DNA from 3 places in the Kyrpidia spormannii genome. Region 3 is predicted to be linked to each of the others. Evidence: riboswitches for the same ligand, from Rfam matches in the RefSeq annotation. Region 3 holds a riboswitch; each other region holds the start of a gene.
What was found. A riboswitch is a leader RNA that binds a small molecule or an ion and turns the genes downstream of it on or off. The one in region 3 is predicted to bind cobalamin.
Positions count from the first base shown of each region.

Region 1: linked by a shared signal. The riboswitch ahead of CVV65_RS04100 (energy-coupling factor ABC transporter permease) and the one ahead of CVV65_RS03530 (HoxN/HupN/NixA family nickel/cobalt transporter) in region 3 are both predicted to bind cobalamin.
Region 2: linked by a shared signal. The riboswitch ahead of CVV65_RS12250 (ABC transporter substrate-binding protein) and the one ahead of CVV65_RS03530 (HoxN/HupN/NixA family nickel/cobalt transporter) in region 3 are both predicted to bind cobalamin.

Region 1 is NZ_CP024955.1:830,448-837,641, reverse strand. It holds gene bluB (5,6-dimethylbenzimidazole synthase) at 93-731, opposite strand; gene CVV65_RS04115 (energy-coupling factor ABC transporter ATP-binding protein) at 761-1,618, opposite strand; gene cbiQ (cobalt ECF transporter T component CbiQ) at 1,611-2,396, opposite strand; gene CVV65_RS04105 (energy-coupling factor ABC transporter substrate-binding protein) at 2,383-2,691, opposite strand; gene CVV65_RS04100 (energy-coupling factor ABC transporter permease) at 2,681-3,424, opposite strand; cobalamin riboswitch at 3,654-3,853, opposite strand; gene CVV65_RS04095 (bifunctional YncE family protein/alkaline phosphatase family protein) at 4,130-6,628, shown strand; gene CVV65_RS04090 (ABC transporter ATP-binding protein) at 6,710-7,194, opposite strand, start outside.
Region 2 is NZ_CP024955.1:2,438,863-2,446,056, forward strand. It holds gene CVV65_RS12235 (hypothetical protein) at 48-269, opposite strand; gene CVV65_RS12240 (ABC transporter ATP-binding protein) at 335-1,180, opposite strand; gene CVV65_RS12245 (FecCD family ABC transporter permease) at 1,231-2,259, opposite strand; gene CVV65_RS12250 (ABC transporter substrate-binding protein) at 2,269-3,240, opposite strand; cobalamin riboswitch at 3,460-3,639, opposite strand; gene CVV65_RS12255 (acyl-CoA dehydrogenase family protein) at 3,789-4,934, shown strand; gene recD2 (SF1B family DNA helicase RecD2) at 4,976-7,194, opposite strand, start outside.
Region 3 is NZ_CP024955.1:710,218-717,411, reverse strand. It holds gene CVV65_RS03540 (B12-binding domain-containing radical SAM protein) at 1-1,506, opposite strand, end outside; gene CVV65_RS03535 (GTP diphosphokinase) at 1,519-2,334, opposite strand; gene CVV65_RS03530 (HoxN/HupN/NixA family nickel/cobalt transporter) at 2,428-3,156, opposite strand; cobalamin riboswitch at 3,288-3,470, opposite strand; gene CVV65_RS03525 (thioredoxin domain-containing protein) at 3,529-5,682, opposite strand; gene CVV65_RS17055 (MFS transporter) at 5,695-6,192, opposite strand; gene cydB (cytochrome d ubiquinol oxidase subunit II) at 6,395-7,194, opposite strand, start outside.

The DNA of each region.
Region 1 (7,194 bases), 120 kb from region 3:
AATCGCGTCCACTGGGCGAACTCAGCCGTTTCGTGGGCACCTAGGGGATGCCACTGGTGGCACACGACAACAACCCTTGTTGACGTGACGGGCTACAGTCCCCACTTGTTCCTAAAGATCAGTGAATCAAGCGGCCGTCGCTTCTCCCATCCCACCATTTCCAAGAGAGGCATGGGCGGATAATGATCGGTATAGCCAACCGACAGGAGGGCCACTGGATCAATGTGGGGTGGAATCGAAAGGATGCTGCGAATATCTGTTTTCTTATAAAAACTGACCCATCCCATCGCCAGCCCTTCGGCACAAGCCGCCAGCCACATATTTTGAATGGCACACGCCGTAGACAGGATATCCGTTTCAGGTATCGAGTTCCTCCCGAGAACGTGATCGCCCCCCCGGGTCGGATCGCAGGTCACACAAATGGTCAGTGGGGCTTCCCGCAATGCCTCCACCTTGAGACTGAGAAAAAGATCCTTCCGGTCGTCTTCATAGTGAATCGCGAGAGCACGGCGTTCCTTGTCAGCAGCCCAAGACAGGCGCTCTTTCACTTCTTGGTCTGTAATTAAGATAAAATTCCACGGTTGCATAAAACCCACCGAGGGTGCATGATGGGCCGCCTCCAATATGCGATCGAGCTTGTCTTGTGGAATGGGGTCGGGAAGAAACGATCGAACATCACGGCGTGTTCGGATGACTTTGTAAAGTGCTTGTCTTTCCGTATCGGTAAACACGGTATTTCCACCTTTCCCTGATTGCCGCATTACCCGAAGGTCGGGCGCCTATCGGCCGCCGCTCGGGCAATAAGCGCAGACAGTTCTTCCACCGTTCTGGGGGGCCCACCATCATACAGACCCGCTTTGTTCAATTCCTCCCAGACCCTCCACAACACCGGTTTCGTCAGAGATACCCTTTTCAGAATGTCCGTGTCACTGAACACATCCTTGGGCAAGCCCTCGGCGAGAACGCGCCCGGCATGCATGATCACGACCCAATCCGCCCACGCATAGGCAAAGTCCACATCGTGGGTCGACAGAACGATTTGGATTCCTTGACGGTGTAAACGCTCTAACAATTCGAGCAACGCGTGAACCTGTCCAGGGTCGAGGGAAGCGGTGGGCTCATCGAGAATCATCACTTCCGGTTTCATGGCCAAAACTCCGGCCAACGCAACCCGCTTTTTTTGGCCGTAACTGAGGAGATGCACGGCTTTGTCCCGCAGATCCCAAAGTCCGGTGATGTTCAGTGCCTCCTCCACCCTCGCCTCAACTTCAGGCGGGGACAACCCCAAGTTCATAGGCCCAAAAGACACATCCTCCCATACATGACCGATCACAACTTGTCGATCCGGGTTCTGAAAGACGATCCCGACCTTGGCTCGCAGTCGAGCAAGCTCTTTGCGGGCGTACCGAACCTCCTGCCCCCGAAACAGGATTCGGCCGCGAAACGGGCGCAAAATCCCGTTCAAATGCAGGAATAACGTCGATTTTCCCGCACCGTTGGAACCAAGAAAAGCGACTTTTTTTCCGCGTTCAATACCTAGGGATACGCCCTGCAGAGCCTGGGTTCCATCTTCATAGTTATACTCGACGCCTTCTAATTCGAAGGTCGGCTTATCCATGCAACCGCCTCCCCACAAGCCAAGCCGCAACCGCCAGACCCACCACGGCCGCGCCCATCCAGGCGGCGGTTTTGAGACACACCGCCCATGGAGGCGGCAGGACAGTCAGTCGCCCGCGGTACCCCCGCGAGATCAGTGCTCGGTGAAGATCCTCCACCTCCAGGCGGCTCTTGACGGCCAACGCCGCCCCCAGACGACCAAGGGAAGACAAGCTCCGGCTCCATGACTGATACCCCAGCCGAGAGGACTGAGCCACATACGTTTGTTGAGCCATTTCCATGAGAATAAACAAATAGCGATACATGAGATGCATCACTTCCAAGAGAATCTCGGGCACGTTCACCCGGCGCAACATGTCCACGAGATCCGGCACCGGCGTGGTGAGCGCCAGGACGTACATCGAAGAGGTTACGGCCAGCGCCCTGACCCACACGGTCACCGCCGTCCGAACCCCTTCTCCGTTCACTCCAATCCACCAGCCGGGGATTCCATCCATCGACCAAACAAGAGAAAATCCTGAAGGCTGTACTTGAACCAAGAGCGGGATCGCACCAAGCGACAAAAACGACAACGGCAGCGCCATGAAGCGAAGGAACGCCCGTACGGGGATCCCGGCCCCGTATCTCAGGAAAAGTCCCGCGATCACAGGTATCATCGCCGCTACCGGGGTGGGAAAGACAAACGCACTTCCTCCCAAAGCCGCGGCAAAAACGGTTTTTTGCAGCGGATGGAGCCTGCGCCACCGGTTGGCATGGGCCCATCGATCAATCGGACTCATGGCGATCCCTTCTGCGGGCATGAAGATAGCCAATGGCATAGCCGACAACCCCGGCACCCAAGGCTGCCTGGAGGGAAAACAACAAACTCTCGATCTCACTGCCCGGGGGTTCCCATAAAGGGGAAAACCAGGGCCGGTAGTTCGGATCCAGTTGGTGTACCATTTCCTTCCCTTGATCATCCGATCCTTGGAACTCCGCTGTTCTGAGAGTCAATAACGGCAATGCCGCTAAAGCGACCGCCAATAATCCGAGAAATCCATTTTTCCCCCAACGCCGATGATGGTTATGCCTCATGGTGCGCCTCCTCAGCCAGGTTCATCGCTCGGCTCAGAACCTCGGGATTATATTTCATCACCCCGTTCACCATGATAACCGTGAGCAGCCCTTCGCTGACGGCGAGCGGAACCTGGGTGACGGCAAAAATCGATGCGAATTTCCAAAATGATGCCGCTACTCCCCCGATAGGGGCGGGAAACGCTAAAGCCAACTGGAACGACGTCGTAACATATGTCGATAAGTCACCCAAAGCGGCAGCAAGAAATACAGCTACTCCTCGCCCGAATCCATATTTATGGACCACACGGAATACAAGATAGGACACTGTGGGCCCGACAACGGCCATGGAGAACGTGTTGGCGCCAAGGGTCGTGATCCCGCCATGGGCCAGGAGCAGCGCCTGAAACAATAGGATGATGCAACCGACGACACTCATCGCCATAGGACCGAACAAAACGGCGCCCAGACCCACTCCGGTCGGATGTGAACTGCTTCCTGTGACCGATGGAAGCTTGAGAGCCGACAGCACAAAAGCAAAGGCCGCCGAAAGCGCCAATACAAGCTTCATCTTCAGATTGTCCCCGGCTTGTTTTTGTAAAGAACGAGTCCCGAGGATTAAAGCGGGCAGACATAACACCGCCCAAAAAAGACACCAACCCAAGGGAAGATAGCCTTCCATAATGTGCATGGCATAAGCTTGGCGCGGGAGCCAAAAGGCCATAAACAGAACCAGAATAACCCACCTGACCATCTTCACTCCCCCAAATCTTCGACCGTCTTGTTTTCTTCAGGACATAGCAAAACCCCTTAACCACGAACATGTTAAGGGGTTTTCAAACATCCGGACCATTCATCACCGCTCAAAGACCTGCTTTTCTGTGCTCCGCCAGTCCTGCGAAATCCCGCATCAAGCAGAGGACACCAGGCAAAGAACGGTGCGATCGCCTCACAGTGAACCACCCCCTATACCTCGTAGGGTAGAGTTCTTTTGGAAACGGGCCGGTATCCTGGCTTCGATTCATCACCGCCCTACGCCTTCCCAGTTTCCCAGTGGCGCCATGTAAGGCAGTTCCTCGTTACAGTGGCGGGACCGCGCGGGACTTGCACCCGACTTCCCGTTTTCCCGAGCCAGCGCTCTTTCCGAACAATGGCCTCGGGCACCCGTTCCAGGTATGAAATTGTTAAGAAAAGAACGATCTCTCACGCTCCAACACTGCAACTGTACAGATACGTCACCCGCCCACCAAGCCGGGTTTCGTTGAAAACAGTTTACTGACGATTGTATGGTCTGTCAAGCATGCGTCACATGATCCTTTTTTCGCAGTACTATGACCCACAAACATTACACAATCTTCAGATTTATAACGTTTCTATCTTTACACGCCGAGTCTATCATAGGACATGTCCGGTGATTGCCGGGCGTTGGAAGAATCAACAAAACAAGGAGGAGAGACGCATGAAGGAGCGGAGGATTGCACGAAAAAGGTGGGTGGCGGGTGCAGCCATGGCTGCGCTCATGTTAGGGACCGGCTTAGCACCGGGATCCGCATGGGCCCGGGAGGCCGGGCCTCAATCAAATGGCACCGCGGTCACCTCCTACGACTGGGTCGTGACCCCCGCTGGGAAGCAGGTCACCCTGGGAGATTTCCCGATGGGTGGCGCCCTCAGCCCAGACGGTCGATACCTGGTGGTCTCGAACGACGGGCAAGGCACCCAGTCCCTTCAAGTCATTGATCTCAAACAGCAAAAGGTCATTCAGACCATACCCTACAAGTCTCCGGAAGCCCTCTATCTCGGCGTGGCTTTTAGCCCGGACGGAAAGACGCTGTACGCCTCGGCAGGCGGTAACAACAAGATCCGCGTGTTCCAGCTTCGCGACGGCCAACTGTCCGAGCAATCCCCCATTGTGCTCATCGGTCTAACCCCGGGGCCCAAGGCCAATAACCAAAAGGGAAATGCGTATCCCGCGGGACTGACCGTTTCCGCAGACGGCGGCTTCTTGTATGTCGTCAACAACCTGTATAATACCGTGGTCAAAATCGACACCTCCACGGGCAAGGTGGTGGCCCAGGGGAACGTCGGCCAATACCCGTACACCTCTCTTCTCTCCCAAGACGGAAAAACCCTTTACGTCACCAACTGGGGCGAAGACACGGTGACCGCTCTGGATCCGGACACCCTACAGACCCAGGCCACCATCAAGGTCGGTCTTCACCCGAATGCCCTGGCCCTGAACCCCCGCACCGGCGCGATCTATGTGGCCAACTCGGACAGTGATACCCTCTCGGTGATCGACCCCTCCCGGCAAAAGGTCGTTCAGACCATTTCCCTCGCTCCCTATCGAGGCGCCCTGCCCGGAAGCCAACCGGATGCCCTCACCGTGAGCCCGGATGGCCGCACCCTCTACGTGGCCAATGCCGGCAACAACGACATCGCCGTCGTCGATCTCGGCAAAGGGTCCCCCACCGCCCGGGCTGATGTCAAAGGCCTCATCCCCACCGGTTGGTACCCCACTGGAGTATACACAACGGACAGGGGAAAGCAGATCCTGGTCCTTAACGCCAAGGGCCTCGGGGCCGGACCCAACACTCAAGGGCAGTATATCGGGAATATGATAAGCGGCACTCTTTCCATCATTGACGCCCCGAACCCAGGCGAACTCCTGCGTTACACCGAGCAAGTGAAGCGCAACAATCAACCCGCTTATGGGCCTGGGTCCAACGGGCGCCCTGGTGACGGCCGGACGGACCGGTTTCCCATCCCCCGATTCCTCGGCCAGGATTCCCCGATTAAGCACGTGATCTATGTCATCAAAGAAAATCGCACCTACGACCAGGTGTTCGGCGACATGGGCAAAGGCAACAGTGACCCGTCCCTGACCGAATTCGGCAAGGACATCACCCCGAATCTTCACAAGTTGGCCAACCAGTTCGTGCTCCTCGACAACACCTACACCGACGCCGAGGTCAGCGCAGACGGGCACAACTGGTCTACCGCCGCCGAAGCCAATGATTACGTAGAGAAAAACTGGCTGGCCAACTACAGCGGCCGGAACCGGGGATATGATTTCGAGGGCACAAACCCCGCGACCTACCCACAAAATGGATTCATCTGGAATGACGCGACAAAGTCCGGAGTGTCGTTTCGGGACTATGGGGAGTTCGTGGAGAAAGACTCCAAGACTGGCAAATGGGTTCCCACCGACCCCAGCATCGGGCAAAACTATGATCCCGATTATCCTGGTTGGGATTTGAACATCTCTGACCTGACCCGCTTTGACAAGTGGAATGAGGAATTTCAACAATACGTGAAAAATGGAAATCTGCCTCAGTTCGAGATCGTTCGATTGCCCAACGACCACACCATGGGCACCAAACCTGGAGCCCTCACACCCCAGGCCTATGTGGCCCAGAATGACTACGCCCTCGGAAAACTCGTCCATACGGTGAGCCATTCTCCCTATTGGAAAAACACGGCCATTTTCGTGATCGAGGACGATTCCCAGGACGGCTTGGACCACGTGGACGCCCACCGGACCGAAGCGCTGGTGATCAGCCCGTATACCCAACGGGGCGGCACCGTGGATAGCACTTTTTACGATACGGCCTCCATGTTGAAGACCATAGAACTGATTCTCGGCATGAAGCCGATGACCCAGTACGACGCCGCGGCCCTGCCGATGATCAACGCCTTCACCACCCATCCGGATTTTGCGCCCTACGACGCCGTGCCCCCGACCTATCCCCTCGACGCCCGCAACGGCCACAATGCCCCCATGGCCATGGTGTCCGAACAGATGGACTGGAGCCAGGAAGACGTGGCCTCGCCCAAGAAATTGGATGAAGTCCTATGGGCAGCGACTCATCCGGGACAACCGTACCCGAAAAAAAGCGAGGCGGACGGTAGCCCCAATGCGGCCAACGGCAGCGCCGGTGTTGCCGAAGCAGCCGATTAATCCCTCCGGATAAAGGTTGAGGGCCGTCCCTTCCACCGGAGGCCCTCCCTTTCTTCTCTCATCATTTCTACGAACAGTTCGTCACCCCGAACCGCCGCGCCGTTGTCCCCTCCCTTCCGAAGCCACCCGAGTGCCCGGTTCTTTGCGAATCAACTCGGCAAAGGCAGCCGCCAAACCGCCGGCTCCGTATCGGGTGCAAAAAGATTCTACCGCGCCCGAGCTGATCACCCGTCCCCGATTCAGAAAAATCACCTCATCGGCCACCTGTTCGGCCACATCGAGCTGGTGCGTCGAGAACACCACCGACCTCCCGCTCTTTTTGACCCCGACGAGGAGCTCTGCCAGGGTGTCCACCCAGTACGGATCCAGGCCATTGGTCGGCTCGTCCAGCACCAAAATGGGAGGCTCCGCCAGGATCGCTTGGGCGAAGAGCAGTCGCTGCTGCATGCCCTTAGAAAAGTGGCCAACCCGCTTGTCCCGCTCCGCCCCAAGTCCGACGATTTCCAAAACATCCCGGGCTCTTTTCTGGTCCAGCCCTTTGAGCCCCGCGAAAAAAGCAATGGTCT
Region 2 (7,194 bases), 1.6 Mb from region 3:
GGCGCATCCGTTTGACACCGATCTGAAGGCATGGCGGCGGGTGCACCTCACCCCCGCTTAAACCGGATGCTCCTCGCTTTTTCGTTGGTCCGTTCCCACACCCACCCTTGGGCTTCCCAGTCGGCGATAGTTTGTCGAATCGCTTCCTCAGACCACTGATCGGCAGGCAAATACACCACCTTGCCGCGAATGTGGTTGGTCCAAATATACCCCCCGACAAAAAGGATCGTCAGGCCGAGAAAAACAGATAGAAGAATCAAGAATTGCATGACATTCGTTCCTTTCTATTGCCGCCGGGCATCGGGTCCGGTGTTGTCGCCCATTGTGCGCCACCTCATCCGCCTGCACTGCTCCACCCCTGGACATCCAAAGCACTCCAGGGCGGGGCCGGCAGCAGGATCTGAGGCACCCCCGCATCCGGATGGCGCAAGACCCGGGGTCGAATGCCGTACACCGACTCGATGTGATCTTCGGTCAGCACCTCCGCCGGCGATCCATAGGCCTCGGTGCTCCCGGCCCTCAACAACAAAGTCCGGTGTGCGTAGAGTGCAGCGAGATTGAGATCGTGAAGCACGAGAATCACCGCCGGCCTCCTGCCTTCCCTTCCCCGCCCCGCCGTGCCCCCGCATAGAAGGTTCAGAATCTGCATTTGGTGGCCAATGTCGAGGAAAGTGGTGGGCTCGTCCAGGATGAGCACGTCGGGCTCCTGGGCCAACACCATCGCCAGAGCCACGATCTGCCGTTGGCCGCCACTCAGATGGTTCACGGTCACCCCGGCGAGATCATTCAGCCCGGTTTCCCACAAAATTCGTTCAACCACCTGCCGGTCGTGGTTTGTTTCGCCGCGCCACGGCCTCAGGTGCGGATGGCGCCCCATCATGACCGTATCGTACACCGAAAACCCGCCGGCCACCAGGGGGGTCTGGGGCAATACCGCCATCCGCCGGGCCAACTGCCTTCTGGAATACGACGATACCGGCACTCCGTCCAGACTCACCCGGCCGCGATCCGGGGGCTCTATCCCCGTCACCAGGCGGACCAAGGTGCTCTTGCCCGCCCCATTTGGCCCGATTATCGCCAGGACCGTCCCCGGGGTCACGGAAAACGAAACATCCCGGAGAACCTCCCGGTCTCCGTATGATTTACAAAGCCCGATCGCTTCTAATCTCGCCCCGTCCATCTCGCGCCCCCTTCTCCGCACCCCAATTCGTCGACCCTGCCGCCCCCTCGCTACCGCCCCTGCCGGTGAAGCAGATACGCAAAAAATGGCGCCCCGCAAAAAGCGGTGATCGCCCCGATGGGGATCTCTTGCCCGGGAATCAAGGTGCGGGCGGCGTTATCCGCCCAGAGTAAAAATACGCCGCCCCCCAGGGCAGACAGCGGCAGCAAAGTACGGTGGTCCGGTCCAGCCAGGATGCGAAGCACATGAGGGACCACCAAGCCGACAAACCCGATGATCCCGGCTACGGACACCGCTGCCGCCGTCATGAGGGAGGACGCCCCCAAAATCACCAGCCGGGCAGCCCCCACGTCCACCCCGAGATGTGCCGCTTCCTCTTCACCCAGGGTCAGGACATTCAGGTTCCGCGCTTCCCACCAAACCATCGTCAACCCCAGGACAGTGGCGGGAACCAAACTCCAGATCAGCCGAGGATCCCGATTGGCCAGGCTTCCCAACAGCCATAGCATCACATTGGGCAGTCGGTTTGATGCGGCCACCATCAATACGGTGAGGATGGCTCCAAAAAACGATTGGACCACTACCCCGGCGAGAATCAGCGTATTGTTCCGGGAACCCGGCCCCCGGATCGAGCCCAGCCAAAACACCGCCGCCAACCCGACAAGGCCGCCGACAAAAGCCAGCCCCGGGACGGCAAACAAGCCGTACAGGCCCACCTGTCCCCCGAACAGAATACCCGCCACCGCCCCCAGGGCCGCCCCGGAAGACACGCCGAGGATAAAAGGGTCCGCCAGGGGGTTGCGTAACACCCCTTGATAAGCCGCGCCCGCGGCCCCGAGAGCCGCCCCGACCAAAAGGGCCAGAACCGCCCGGGGGAAGCGGATCTCCCATACCACCGCCTGAACCCAGCCCCCGGCAGCCTCCGGGGCTTTGGCACCCGGTCCCGCCAGTATCGCCCGCCAGAGGCTGTCCAGATCCGTGGCGGTCGGACCGATGGCCACACTGGCGGCCAGGGACAAGGCGACGGCGGCCAACCAGACCCCGACCCACATCCATGACCGACGACGATCTTTTCTCATGGCTGCGGCTCAGGGTTGGAACAACTGCGGATAGAAGAGCTTGGCCAGGGTTTCCGCTCCGTCGACGATCCGGGGGCCCGGGCGACTCACCAAGTCCGAGTCAACGGAATACACCCGGTTATTGCGCACGGCATCCACGACTTGCCACCCGGGCCGCTGTTTCGGCTTGTCCACGGCATCCGGCACGTAATATCCGTAGGTCACCACGATCACCTGGGGATTCTTTTGGATCAACATTTCGGCGTTCATCGGCTGCCACCCGTTTAGATCCGACGCCACGTTGATGCCTCCGGCCAGACGGATCAGCTCGTCCATAAACGTGTGGCTCCCCGCCGTATATAATTGGTTCGGATCGGCCTCCACGTAGACCCTCACCCGTTTGTCCGGTGGGATTTGCGACACTTTGGCCGCAATGGCCGAAGCTTTGGTCTTCATTTGATTGACCAAGGCCGCGGCCTGGGATGTACGGTTCGTGATCTCGCCCAGTGCCTGGATAGTCTGATAAACCGCCTCCAGACTTTGAGGGTCGTACACCACGGCAGTTAGCCCAGCGTTTCTCACCGTCTGAACAATGCTCTCATTGTGAGAACCGAGCACCACCAGGTCGGGGTGAAGGGCCACCAGCCGCTCGATGGGCGGGTTCAATCCGTCCAGGACCGCTTCCACCTTTTTTTGAACCCCCGGAGGATAGTTGTCCCACGTCGTGACGCCCACCACCCTCCGATCCAGACCCAGGGCAAACAGGATCTCCGTATGACTGGGGATCAAAGAGACGATCCGCCGGGGTTCCCGGGCAATGGTCACCGATGTCCCGCTGTCATCTTTGATCGTGAGCGGATAGTGGGTGACTGCCGGCGGACTCGCCCCTCCTTGGGGCGACGCGGAAGGAGCCGCCCCAGTTCCGCAGGAAGAAAGAATCAAGATCACCGCGAAAAGAACGAGGACCGTCCAGAACTTTCGCTTCCCATCCATTCGGACCATGTCCGAGCCTCCCTCATCTCCGAATGTGCCTTCTCCTCCGGGGGAGGGGCCGGGGAAAGGCTGTCTCCGAAGCAGGGCCGGGATATGCCCGGCCGGGCTCTTGACTGATTCCCGAAGCCCAAAAAGAAAACCCGGCTTTCGCCGGGGCGATACTGTTCGGGCGGCAGGGTCTTTACGTCCTTCCCCTCGCCGCCTCCCCCCGGCCTTTCCGCGAAGGCCCCTCGGGAGTTCGACCGGGTAGGTCTCCTGGCTTCCGGGTCTTCGCGCGCTTTCGCCTTCCCCGCGATGGGCGAGTGGCATCTTGAAAACGCACTCTCCGGTTACAGTGGCGGGACCGCCCGGGATTCTCACCCGGTTCCCCGTTACGCCCCGAAGGGCACCCGGCCTGTCTCCGTTGCACAATACATGAATCCGCATCCCCAGTATAACGACTCCCGCCTTGCCCGGCAAGCTGGCCTCCTTCTCAAACGACCGTTTGGATGATATACTCAACCTGTCCCCGAAGCCTCGGAGAGCAATCCCATTCACACGAAAGGAGACACGGCACCATGCATCCATTCACCCGCGAGCACGATGAACTGCGCAGTGCCATTCGGCAATTCCTGCAGAAAGAGATCGCCCCCCATGTCGACGAGTGGGAGCGGGCGGAGCAGGTGCCCCGGACCGTGCTGCGCAAGATGGGCGAACTCGGCTATTTTGGCTTGAATATTGCGGAAGAGTATGGAGGAAGTGGGGAAAATCCCTTGGCGGAAGCGGTGCTGCATGAAGAACTCGGCCGGCTCAACGCTTCGGGATTCGCCAATACCGTGGGCGTCCACATCGGCATCGCCATGCGCCCGGTCTATCGCTTCGGCACCGAAGAACAAAAACAAGCCTATGTGGTCCCCGGGGTTCAAGGAGAAAAAATCGGGGCCTTGGCCATCACCGAACCCGGGGCGGGATCGGACGTGGCGGCCATCAGCACCCGGGCGGTGCGGGAAGGCGACAGTTACGTCCTTTCCGGAAACAAAATTTTTATCACCAACGGGGTCTATGCGGATTTTTACGTGGTGGCGGCAAAAACCGATCCCCAGGCAGGGCATCGGGGTGTGACCTTATTTATCGTCGAGCGGGATGACGCAGGATTTCACGTGCAGCGCAAGTTAGAAAAAGTAGGAAACCACGCTTCGGATACGGCAGAACTCTTTTTCGATGAGTGCCGAATTCCTGCACACCGCAAGCTCGGGGAGGAAAATAAAGGATTTTATCTGGTGATGCACAATTTTCAATGGGAAAGGCTGATGATCGCCCTGCAAACCCTGGGGACCGCCCAGGCGGCCTTAGATATGGCTGTGGAGTACGCGAAAACCCGTCAGCAGTTCGGCGGCCCCCTCACCCAGTTCCAGGTCATTCGCCACCGGTTGGTCGACATGGCGGTGGAGGTGGAAAAGGCGCGCCAGTTGACCTATCACGCCCTGGACCTGTTCGCCCAAGGGGTGGATGCAGTGGCTGAAACCTCCATGGCCAAGCTCACCGCCACGGAAACGGCCTGCAAAGTGGCGGATGAAGCGCTGCAGATTCACGGCGGATATGGGTACATGGGCGAATATCCGATCCAGCGGGCTTGGCGGGACATGCGCGTAACCCGGATCTACGGCGGAACGAGCGAAATCATGAAAGAGATTATCGCCAAGCGGATGGGGCTTCTCCCCTAAAAGCAGCGGAGAGGGGGATGTGACCAGACCCTCAACGGTAGTCACGGATCCCCCGGATCTGCCCCTCGCCCCCTGCTGTATACTTGAATCTTCTCGGTCAGCCGGGTGTTGCGCAACACCGGCCGAGTGTTGCGCACCGCCAGGCCCAGGGCCCGGGGCATGCCGATCAACCCACAGAGCTTCTTCGCCCGGGTGATCCCCGTATAGAGGAGATTTCGGTACAAGAGGATGTAGTGGCTCGTGGTCATGGGGATCAGCACCACGGGATATTCGCCGCCCTGGCTTTTGTGAATCGTAATCGCATAGGCGTGGCGCAACTGATCCCACTCATCCCGTTCGTATTCGTGCAGGGCGTCGCCGAATCGAATCAGCAACACGCCTTCCTCGGGATCCACGTCTTCGATCACGCCGATTTCGCCGTTAAACACCTCTTTCTCATAATCGTTGCGCATCTGTATCACTTTGTCGCCCACCCGCCAAGCCCGCTCGCCTTTGCGACCGAAGGGGATTTCCTTTTTGCCCATCTGCCGGGGGTTCATCAGCTGCTGCAGTCGAATGTTCAACGCCTCGGTGCCAAGCTCCCCCTTTTTGGTGGGACTCAGCACCTGGATGTCGGCAGGCGAGTAGCCCTCCGCCAGGAGATTTTGCACCGCCTGCTCCAGACGAACGGCGATGGCCGCATTCGTTTCAGCCGTCGTGGCCCCGGATACCTCGACAAACCAAAAGTCCCCGCCCTGGCGAGGCAACTCCCCTTGGAGCACCCGGTGGGCATTGACCACGATGTTGCTCTCCCTGGCCTGTCGGAAAATCACATCGAGCCGGACGCTCGGCACTCCGGCCTGAATCAGGTCGTGCAACACATGCCCCGGACCCACCGACGGCAATTGGTCCACATCCCCGACCAGAATCACCCCGGCGTCCCCGGCGGCCCGGACCAATTTGTCCGCCAACAGGATATCCATCATGGACGTCTCATCGACGATAATCAGGTCATAGGGGAGGGGATTCTCCTCGTCAAACTGAGCGATTCCCTCCACCCGCATGCCCAGGAGACGGTGCACAGTAGCAGCCGAAAATCCCGAGACTTCTTCCAGCCTTCGGGCGGCCCGTCCCGTGGGCGCCGCCATGCCCACCTTGGTCTGGGGATTCAATTGTTGCCGGCACCACAGGATCGCCCGAACCGTCGTGGTCTTCCCGGTTCCCGGCCCTCCGGTCAAAATCAACAGCGGACTGGCCATGGCGGTTCGAACCGCTTCCCGCTGGGTGAACGACAGGGTCACCCCGGACTCCCGCTCATAAGACTGGATCAAATCATCCAGCCCGGCTGAATGCAGAGCGGCCACCCGGAGCCGATCCGCCGCCCACCGGGCCACCTGCTCCTCGGCTTCCCACAAAGATGCCAGATAGACCCGATCCTCTTCTTGCCGGATCTGCCCCTCCCGCGCCAAGGTCCCGGCGGCTTCCTCGAACTGATCGGCCTCCCACGGATCCCCGTCTATGCCGGCCAGCATCTCCGCCGTCTTCGCCAGCCAAAAGGCCCGGTCTAACCAACAGTGGCCTTCGGTGGTTGAGCCCGCCAGGGTATGCAACAGCGCACTTTGAAGGCGAAATGGACTGTCGGCCGGGATGCCCAACCTCCGGGCGACCCCGTCCGCCTGGCCAAACCCGATGCCGGCCACCCCCGCCAAGAGGTACGGATTGCGCCGGATATCCTCGAGACACCCTTCCCCCAACACTCGGTATACCCGCATGGCGGCACCCGGGCTAATGCCCAGGGCCATCAATTGCCCGAGCACCTTTTGGACCCCGTGATGGGCCCGGACCTGCTGGACGATCGACTGCGCCTTCTCCGGCGACAACCCTTGAATCCCCGCCAAGGCTGCCTCTCCGTGATCGAGGATGGCATCCACCGCCCCGGGGCCGAGGGCGGCGACGATCCTTCGGGCCACTCGCCTGCCCACCCCCTCCAGGCGCCGGAACAACTGGATGGCCACCTCCCGGTCGGTGGGCACCGGTTTACTCCATCCCGTAACCTGAAGTTGCCGGCCGTAGCGCGGATGCTCCGTCCAGTGCCCCGTCACCTCCAGGGCCTCTCCTTCGCCTTGGGAAAAATATACATACCCTGTGCAACTGATCACGCCCCCGGAGGTTTTCAGGCGGAACACGGCAAATCCCGTCTCTTCATTTCGGAAGACCACCCGCTCCACCGTACCGGAAGCGGTCACCTCCTCGGCTTCCGGGCGGGCCAATCGATCCTCTC
Region 3 (7,194 bases):
CCCCCCTTTGTCCAGGGTCGGCACCCACCAGGGGGACCGCGGACGAACCCGGCGTGTCAACAGATAATCGATTTTTAACAGATCCTCCGCCACCATGGGCCGCCTGAGACCCTTGTCGCGCAAAAAATCGCGCATGCGCAGAAACAGATCCTCGGGCTGATATCCCAGCGTCCCGTACCCCTGCCGATCCCAGTAATCCCCCAGTTCCTGATACAAATCAAAGGCACTGGAAAACTCCCAGGCCCTCAGATACCGCAGGGTGTGATCCATCCAGTGCGAATTCCAATATTTGTCCACCATATCCTCGACCCGCTTGATCCGCCGGACGTCCTCGTAGGGCAACACGTCGTTGGCCAACACCTCATAGGGGGGCTCGTCCATGTACACGTACCCGAACTCCGCCGCCCGGGCCCTGAGCCCCGTTCCCCGCAGTAGTTTGAGAAACCCGAGTTGCAGCTCGTCCGGTTCCAAGGCGTACACATCGTCGAAGGTTTTGCGGAACGACCGGTAATCTTCCCGGGGCAACCCGGCGATCAAGTCCAGGTGCTGCACCACCCGACCGGACTCCCGCAACCGCCTCACCGTGCCGGCCAACCGATCGAACCGCTGAATCCGCCGAATCAGTCGGTTCGTCTCCTCGTTTGTCGACTGGACCCCGATCTCGAAACGAAACCGTCCGGGCGGCGCTTCCGCCGCCAAAAACTCCACGATCTCCCGGCGCAGGATATCTGCCGTGATTTCAAACTGAAACACCGTCCGCCCGGGGTACCGGGCCAAAAACTGAAACAACTCCAAGGCATAATCTTTTTTCAAATTGAACGTTCGGTCCACGAATTTAATTTGTGAAACGCCGTAATCGATCAACCGGGCCAAGTCTTCTTTGACCCGCTGCAATGAAAAATACCGCACCGCATCATCGATGGACGACAGGCAGAACTGGCAATGAAACGGACACCCCCGGGAAGCCTCGAAGTACACAATCCGATTGTCCAACTCCTCCAGGTGGCCCCGGTAAGGAGAGGGGATCGCGTCCAAAGGTTCAATCCAGCCCCGGCGAGGCGCAATCTTCACCCGGTCCCCCTCGCGGAAGGCCAGGCCAGCGATCTCGCCAAGATCGCCTCCGTCCCTCCAGGCCCGGAGCAACTCCAGAAACGTCGCCTCCCCTTCTCCGATGACGATGGCGTCCACCTCCGGCCACTTTTCCATCCACTCCCAGGTGTCATAAGAGACCTCCGGTCCCCCTAACACCACCCGTGTAGCCGGAGACACTTTTTTCAAGAGGCGCACGATTTTCAGTGTTTCAACGACATTCCAAATATAACAGGAAAATCCGACGACCTCCGGGCGGTCGCCCACCACCTCGGACAAAACCCGCAACGGATCGTCCTTGATGGTGAACTCCCGGAGCAGTACGTCGAACTCCCCTTCCGCCGCGGCCCGAAGATAACGAAGCGCCAAGGAAGAGTGAATGAATTTCGCGTTCAGCGCCGCGAGCAGGACCTTCACTCCGACCCCCCCCTAGTGCGTAATGCCGGTTCCACTTTGCACCAGCCACTCTTTGACTTCTTCCGCCAACTGCCGCAGGCCTTCAAAATCTCCCGCCAACCCGTGCAGCCGTTCCTGAAAGGCCGTCGCCATCTCCACCTGTCCCGAGGATTCCAATTGTTCCAGATCCCTCAGAATCGAGGAAACCAAATTCGACTTCCTTTCAAACAGCCGCTGGGCCTGCTTGATTTCTTCGCGAATCTCGGACATCTCCCGATCTAGCTGAAACGCCGCCTCGGCGGCCGCCCGGAGGCGCTCCCGAACTTGGGTCGGCAGATTGCCTTTGTATTTATAGTTCAGGGAATGTTCGATGGTCGCCCAGAAGTTCATCGCCAAGGTTCGGACCTGAATTTCCGCGAGCAGCTTTTTTTCCCCTTCGGCCGTTTGGATGGGATACCGAATAATGATATGGTAGCTGCGATAGCCGCTGTCCTTTTGGTGCCGAATATAATCGCGTTCCTCCACGATCTCCATGTCCCTGCCGTCCCGCTGGCGAATGAGCTGGACCACCCGATCAATGTCGTCGACAAACTGACACATGATGCGAATACCGGCGATATCGGGCACCTCTTCCACCCGTTCAAGGGGGATGCCCAACCGGGCCGCTTTATCGAGGATGCTGGAGACTTTCTTCAGCCGCCCGGTCACAAACTCGATGGGCGAATACTCTTCTTTTCGCTTGAGTTCATTCCGGATACTGCGAAACTTCACCTTGAGCTCTTCAACAGCCTGCTCATAGGGCAACAAAAACCGATCCCAGTCAATGGTGTGCACGCGCCTATTCACCACCCCAGGCCCCGTGGGCCGGAACTTTCGCGGACCAACGTCCTCCCTTTATCATACCGGAATTCCGGTTCGTCCTCCAAGGGATGAACACGCTGTTCAAGGACCCGCCAGGCTCGGCAATCCTACGGCTTGACCGATCAAAAACACGATGCCCACCACCACACTGTATACCGATGTACAGCCCGCCAAGACCACCCTCCAGCCCATCCGTCGCCCCGCCAGTCCGTACCCCATCATCGTCAACAGGGAAATCAAAAGATTGGCCACCAGCATGCCCGCCACGAACAGGAAAAATACCCCCAGGGCGGCCGTGCGCCCCCCGGCCTGCATCGCCGCGGCAAATACCATCAATTGGGTGGGCGTTTCGGCCCCGGCCCCGTGAATCACCCCGACGGTAAAGGCTCCACCCGCCCCCAACTCCGCGTCGGCGCCCCCGGAATCTTTGCGCCAGAGCCGTCTCCACCCCCGCCGCACCCCTTGGTACAACAGCATCCAGCGGCTCCGGACCGCAAGCTCATGCCTTCCCGTGAACAACATCACCAACACCCAGCCGCCCAGGGCGATCAACGTCGCCCCCACCACCGGTTCCATGACACGCCCCAGCCACCCCGGCACGTGAACGTCCGCGACGATGACCGGAATCCCGAGCAACAGAACCACCGTCCCATGGCCGAGGGCATACAACATCGCAAAAAAAAGACCCCGAAGCCGGTGGGTTCCTCCGGCAATCAAGTCCGTAATCGCCGCCACGTGATCCCAATCAATTCCATGCCGAAATCCGAGGGCCAGCGCCAATCCGCCGAGGGCCACCACCGAGATCGTCATGACCGGCCACCCCGCTTCCGCCCGTCGAATCCGGCTCCAAAGACAAAAATGCCCCCCGAGCGCCGCCCGGGAGTGTTCTCCATAGAAAACACCACGACCATGTTCGCGCCCCCCTATCCGCGTAGGTGTGCGGCCGGTTGTCGGACAGGGCAGGTCTCCTGGCTGAGGATCTTCACCTTTCCGCGTCTTCTCAGGCAACGTGCCCAATGACCCCTGCGGATCGGCTCCCCATCACAGTGGCGGGACCGCGCCGGACTTGCACCGGACTTCCCTTTTCAGCGCCGATCAGGCGCACCCTGTCTTCCATCCATTGTCCGTCGTCCAAAGTATACTACAGTTCCGTCTTTAAGAAAAAGATCCCGAAACGGGAATCTACTCCTCCACAAACCCGGAGCCAATGCTTTGCAGCCGCTGAAGGGCCTCCGCCCAAAGCACCGGGCGCTCACAGGCATTTCCCCGACAGATGTACACCTGGGTCTGCCGACCCTTCGACCGGTGGCCACTCACCCAGGGCAGCACCTCCGACACCCGATCCCCCTCCGCTCCATCCGGCCTCACCACCCACAGAGCCCGGGGGAGATACAGGCGCCGAACTTCTGCCGGCCAGCGGGCCGCGGCAAAGGAGCCCTGAGCCTGCGGTCCCCCGACGAAATCCTCCCCGCTGTCCCCCGCTTCATCGCGAACCGGTTCGGCCACCACGATCTCCTCGGAAGGCCCCACGGCGAAATCCCAGGCCGTCAAGAAGAACGTGTATCCGGCAGGATAACGGGACACCGCCCCGGCAAAAGCCCGAAGCTGGGCCTCCGCCCACCGCTCCCAGGCCGGATCCCCCGTCAGGCGGCCTAGCCACAGCAGGTCCAGGGCCAGGACGGAGTTTCCGGAAGGCAGGGCTCCGTCCTCCGCCGTCTTGGGCCGGGACCAAAGCGCCTCCGCATCCGACCCGGTCAGAAAACAGCCCCCCTCATTCTCATCCCAAAACAACGTCCGCACATCTTGCGCCAGCCGAATCGCCCGCCGCAGCCACACCACATCTCCGCCGGCCTGGTACAACTCCAACAAACCCCAGATATAAAAGGCGTAGTCGTCCAAATAACCCAGGATCCCCGCTTCGCCATCCCGATACCTCGCCAACAGCCTGCCGTCCCCCTGGCGCAAAGTCCGCCACAGCCACTCCGCCGCCCGCCGGGCGGATACCAGATAGTCCGCATCCCCGAGCACTCGAGCCCCCCGGGCCAAGGCCGCGATCATCAGCCCGTTCCAGGCGGTGAGAATTTTATCGTCTTTATGAGGGTGTACCCGACGATCCCGCACCGAGCGCAGAATCTCCAGCCCCCGGCGGACCTTCCCATCGATCTCTTCGGGAGTCATTCCCAGTTCCCGGGCCAGCAAATCGACATCCGTATCGATCTCATTCAACACCGATCGGCCGCCTTCAAAATTCCCCTCCTCCGTCACACCAAAGTACCGGCAGAGAACCTCACCATCCTCCGGCCCCACCGCTTCTGCGATCTCCTGGGGCGTCCAGACGTAAAATTTTCCTTCCTCCCCTTCTGAATCCGCATCTTCCGCCGAGTAAAATCCACCCCCGGGATCGGTCATCTCCCGGCGCACGTAAGTGACTATCTCCCGGGCTGTCTGCGCCCATCGCTGGTCCCCCAACGCTTGGTACGCTTCGAGATAGGTCAGAACAAGAAGAGCATTATCGTACAGCATCTTCTCAAAATGCGGGATGAGCCAACGCCGGTCGGTGGAATACCGGGCAAATCCAAAGCCGACGTGATCCCAGATCCCCCCTCGGCGCATCCCCTCGAGGGTTCCCTGCACCATATCGAAAGCCTCCCGCCGCCCGCTGCGCACCCCGTACCGCAACAAAAACAAAAGATCGTGGGGCCGGGGAAATTTCGGGGCTTGGCCAAACCCGCCAAAGGTGTGGTCATAGCTGGCTAAAAGCTGCTCGAAGGCCCGGGTGAGCGTTCCCGCATCCACCTCTCCCTGGGCCGTCCGACCCAGGGCTTCCCCGATCTGGCCGGTGAGATGCCTCCCGGCGTCTTTGACGCGGTCCGCCCCCTTTTCCCACAACTGCGCCACCCGGGTCAACAGTTCCATCAGCCCCGGGCGGCCATATCGACTCCGCTTGGGAAAATAAGTTCCGGCGTAAAAGGGTTCTTTTTCCGGTGTTAAGAACACGGTGAGCGGCCAACCTCCTTGCCCGGTCAGGGCCTGGCACGCGGCCATGTACAGATGGTCGACGTCCGGCCGCTCCTCCCGGTCCACTTTAATCGCCACAAAATGGCGGTTCAGAAGTTCCGCCACCTCGGGATCTTCAAAGGATTCCCGTTCCATGACGTGACACCAATGACAGGTGCTGTATCCGATCGACAAGAAAATGGGCTTATTTTCCTTCTTGGCCTTCTCAAAGGCCTCCTCGGACCAAGGGAACCAGTCCACTGGGTTATACGCGTGCTGGAGCAGATATGGCGATTTTTCCCTGGCCAAGCGGTTGGGTTTATTATTAGTTGTTGTCATGGGGAACACCCCTTATTTTTGTACAGGATCAAAGACCCTTGATGAGGAAAGGATCCAGGTTACGGCGGCAATCCCCGCCACTATAAGAAAAGACCCCCGAAAGGCGCCAATCATCGCACCGAGGGGCGCTGCACTTTGCTGCACGACTCCTTGCAAAGCGAGAAACAACTGGCCGCACATCGCGGAACCCGCGATGAATACGGTAAAACCGAGGGCATACATCCATCTGCGGCCGAACAGATCCGCCAGCTGACCGAAGGGGACAATCAGTCCCCCGAGGGTCAACAGATAGACCAGACTGACCCATTCGATAATATGCATGCCGACGTCTAACTGCTCTTTAAGTACCGGCAAGGCGATGTTGATGATACTGGCGTCCAGAGCGGCCATAAAGGCACCGATACACACCGTTCCCACCACAAACCAGTGATACCCCGCCCGTTGCCGCACCGCCCGGAGCGGCAGAGCCGCCCCCATCTCTCCCCGGGTGATTCTGGCCAACGCTGACACCGCCTCCCCTCTCTGCACCTATTGTTCATTATATCCCGCGGCTCCATCTTCAGGGCTGCTACAGTGGCGAAAAAGAACCACGGGATCCCGCCGGCCTGTGCCCCGATACAAAAAAAAGACCTGGCCGGGTTCCAAAACCACCGGCCAGGCTCCTTCGATGGTAGTCCAGCACTTCCCGCAAACCGGTCGCGTCCCCGTCCGGTTAATGATACCCCTTTGCTTCCTCCGGTTTGATCTTGGTCGCAAACTTCCGGTACGCCCAAAGCTGATACGTGATCACCGCCGGAACGAGTACTACCGCCACAACCAGCATAATGGTCAGAGTTCGCGGACTGGCGGCCGCCTCATAGAGGGTGACACTAGCTGCCGGGTCGGTGGCCGAGATCAGCATGTTCGGAAACATGCCGATGAATCCCGTGGCCCCGGTCAAGAAAATCACCAGGGAATTCGCGAAAAATCCTGCCAGGGCCCGGCCTTTCCCTAGATAGAACTTCGCCGCGACCAAGGCCACCACGGCTAGGGCGGGCACGACGTACAAAAAGGGCAGCCGGTTGAAATTGTCCAAAACCTGGGTCCGGTTGGCCGTGGCCACCATAAATAGACCGTAAAGGCCAATTGCGACAAACCAGGCCACGTTGGCGACAGACAACATGCGCCCTTCCAGGGGCCCGCTCACTTTATGGGCCACCCAGGACCCCGCCGAGACCAACGTCAGGGACAGGAACGTGAGTCCTCCCAGAATTCCGTAGGTGTTCAACAAGGTCAACACGTTCGTCTGATTCCCGTGGGCATCGAAAGCCAGCCCGTAGAACATGTTCGCAAAGGCGACGCCCACCAACAGTACCACGAGCAAACTGCCGCCGAAAAAGGCCCATTTCCAGCTCGCCCGCCAGAACCGGCCGCGGTCTTTGTGCATGAACTCAAGCCCGATCGCCCGGTAAAACAGGCCAAACAGGATCAGGAAAAGCGGCACGTACAAGTAGCTGAACATCATCGCATATA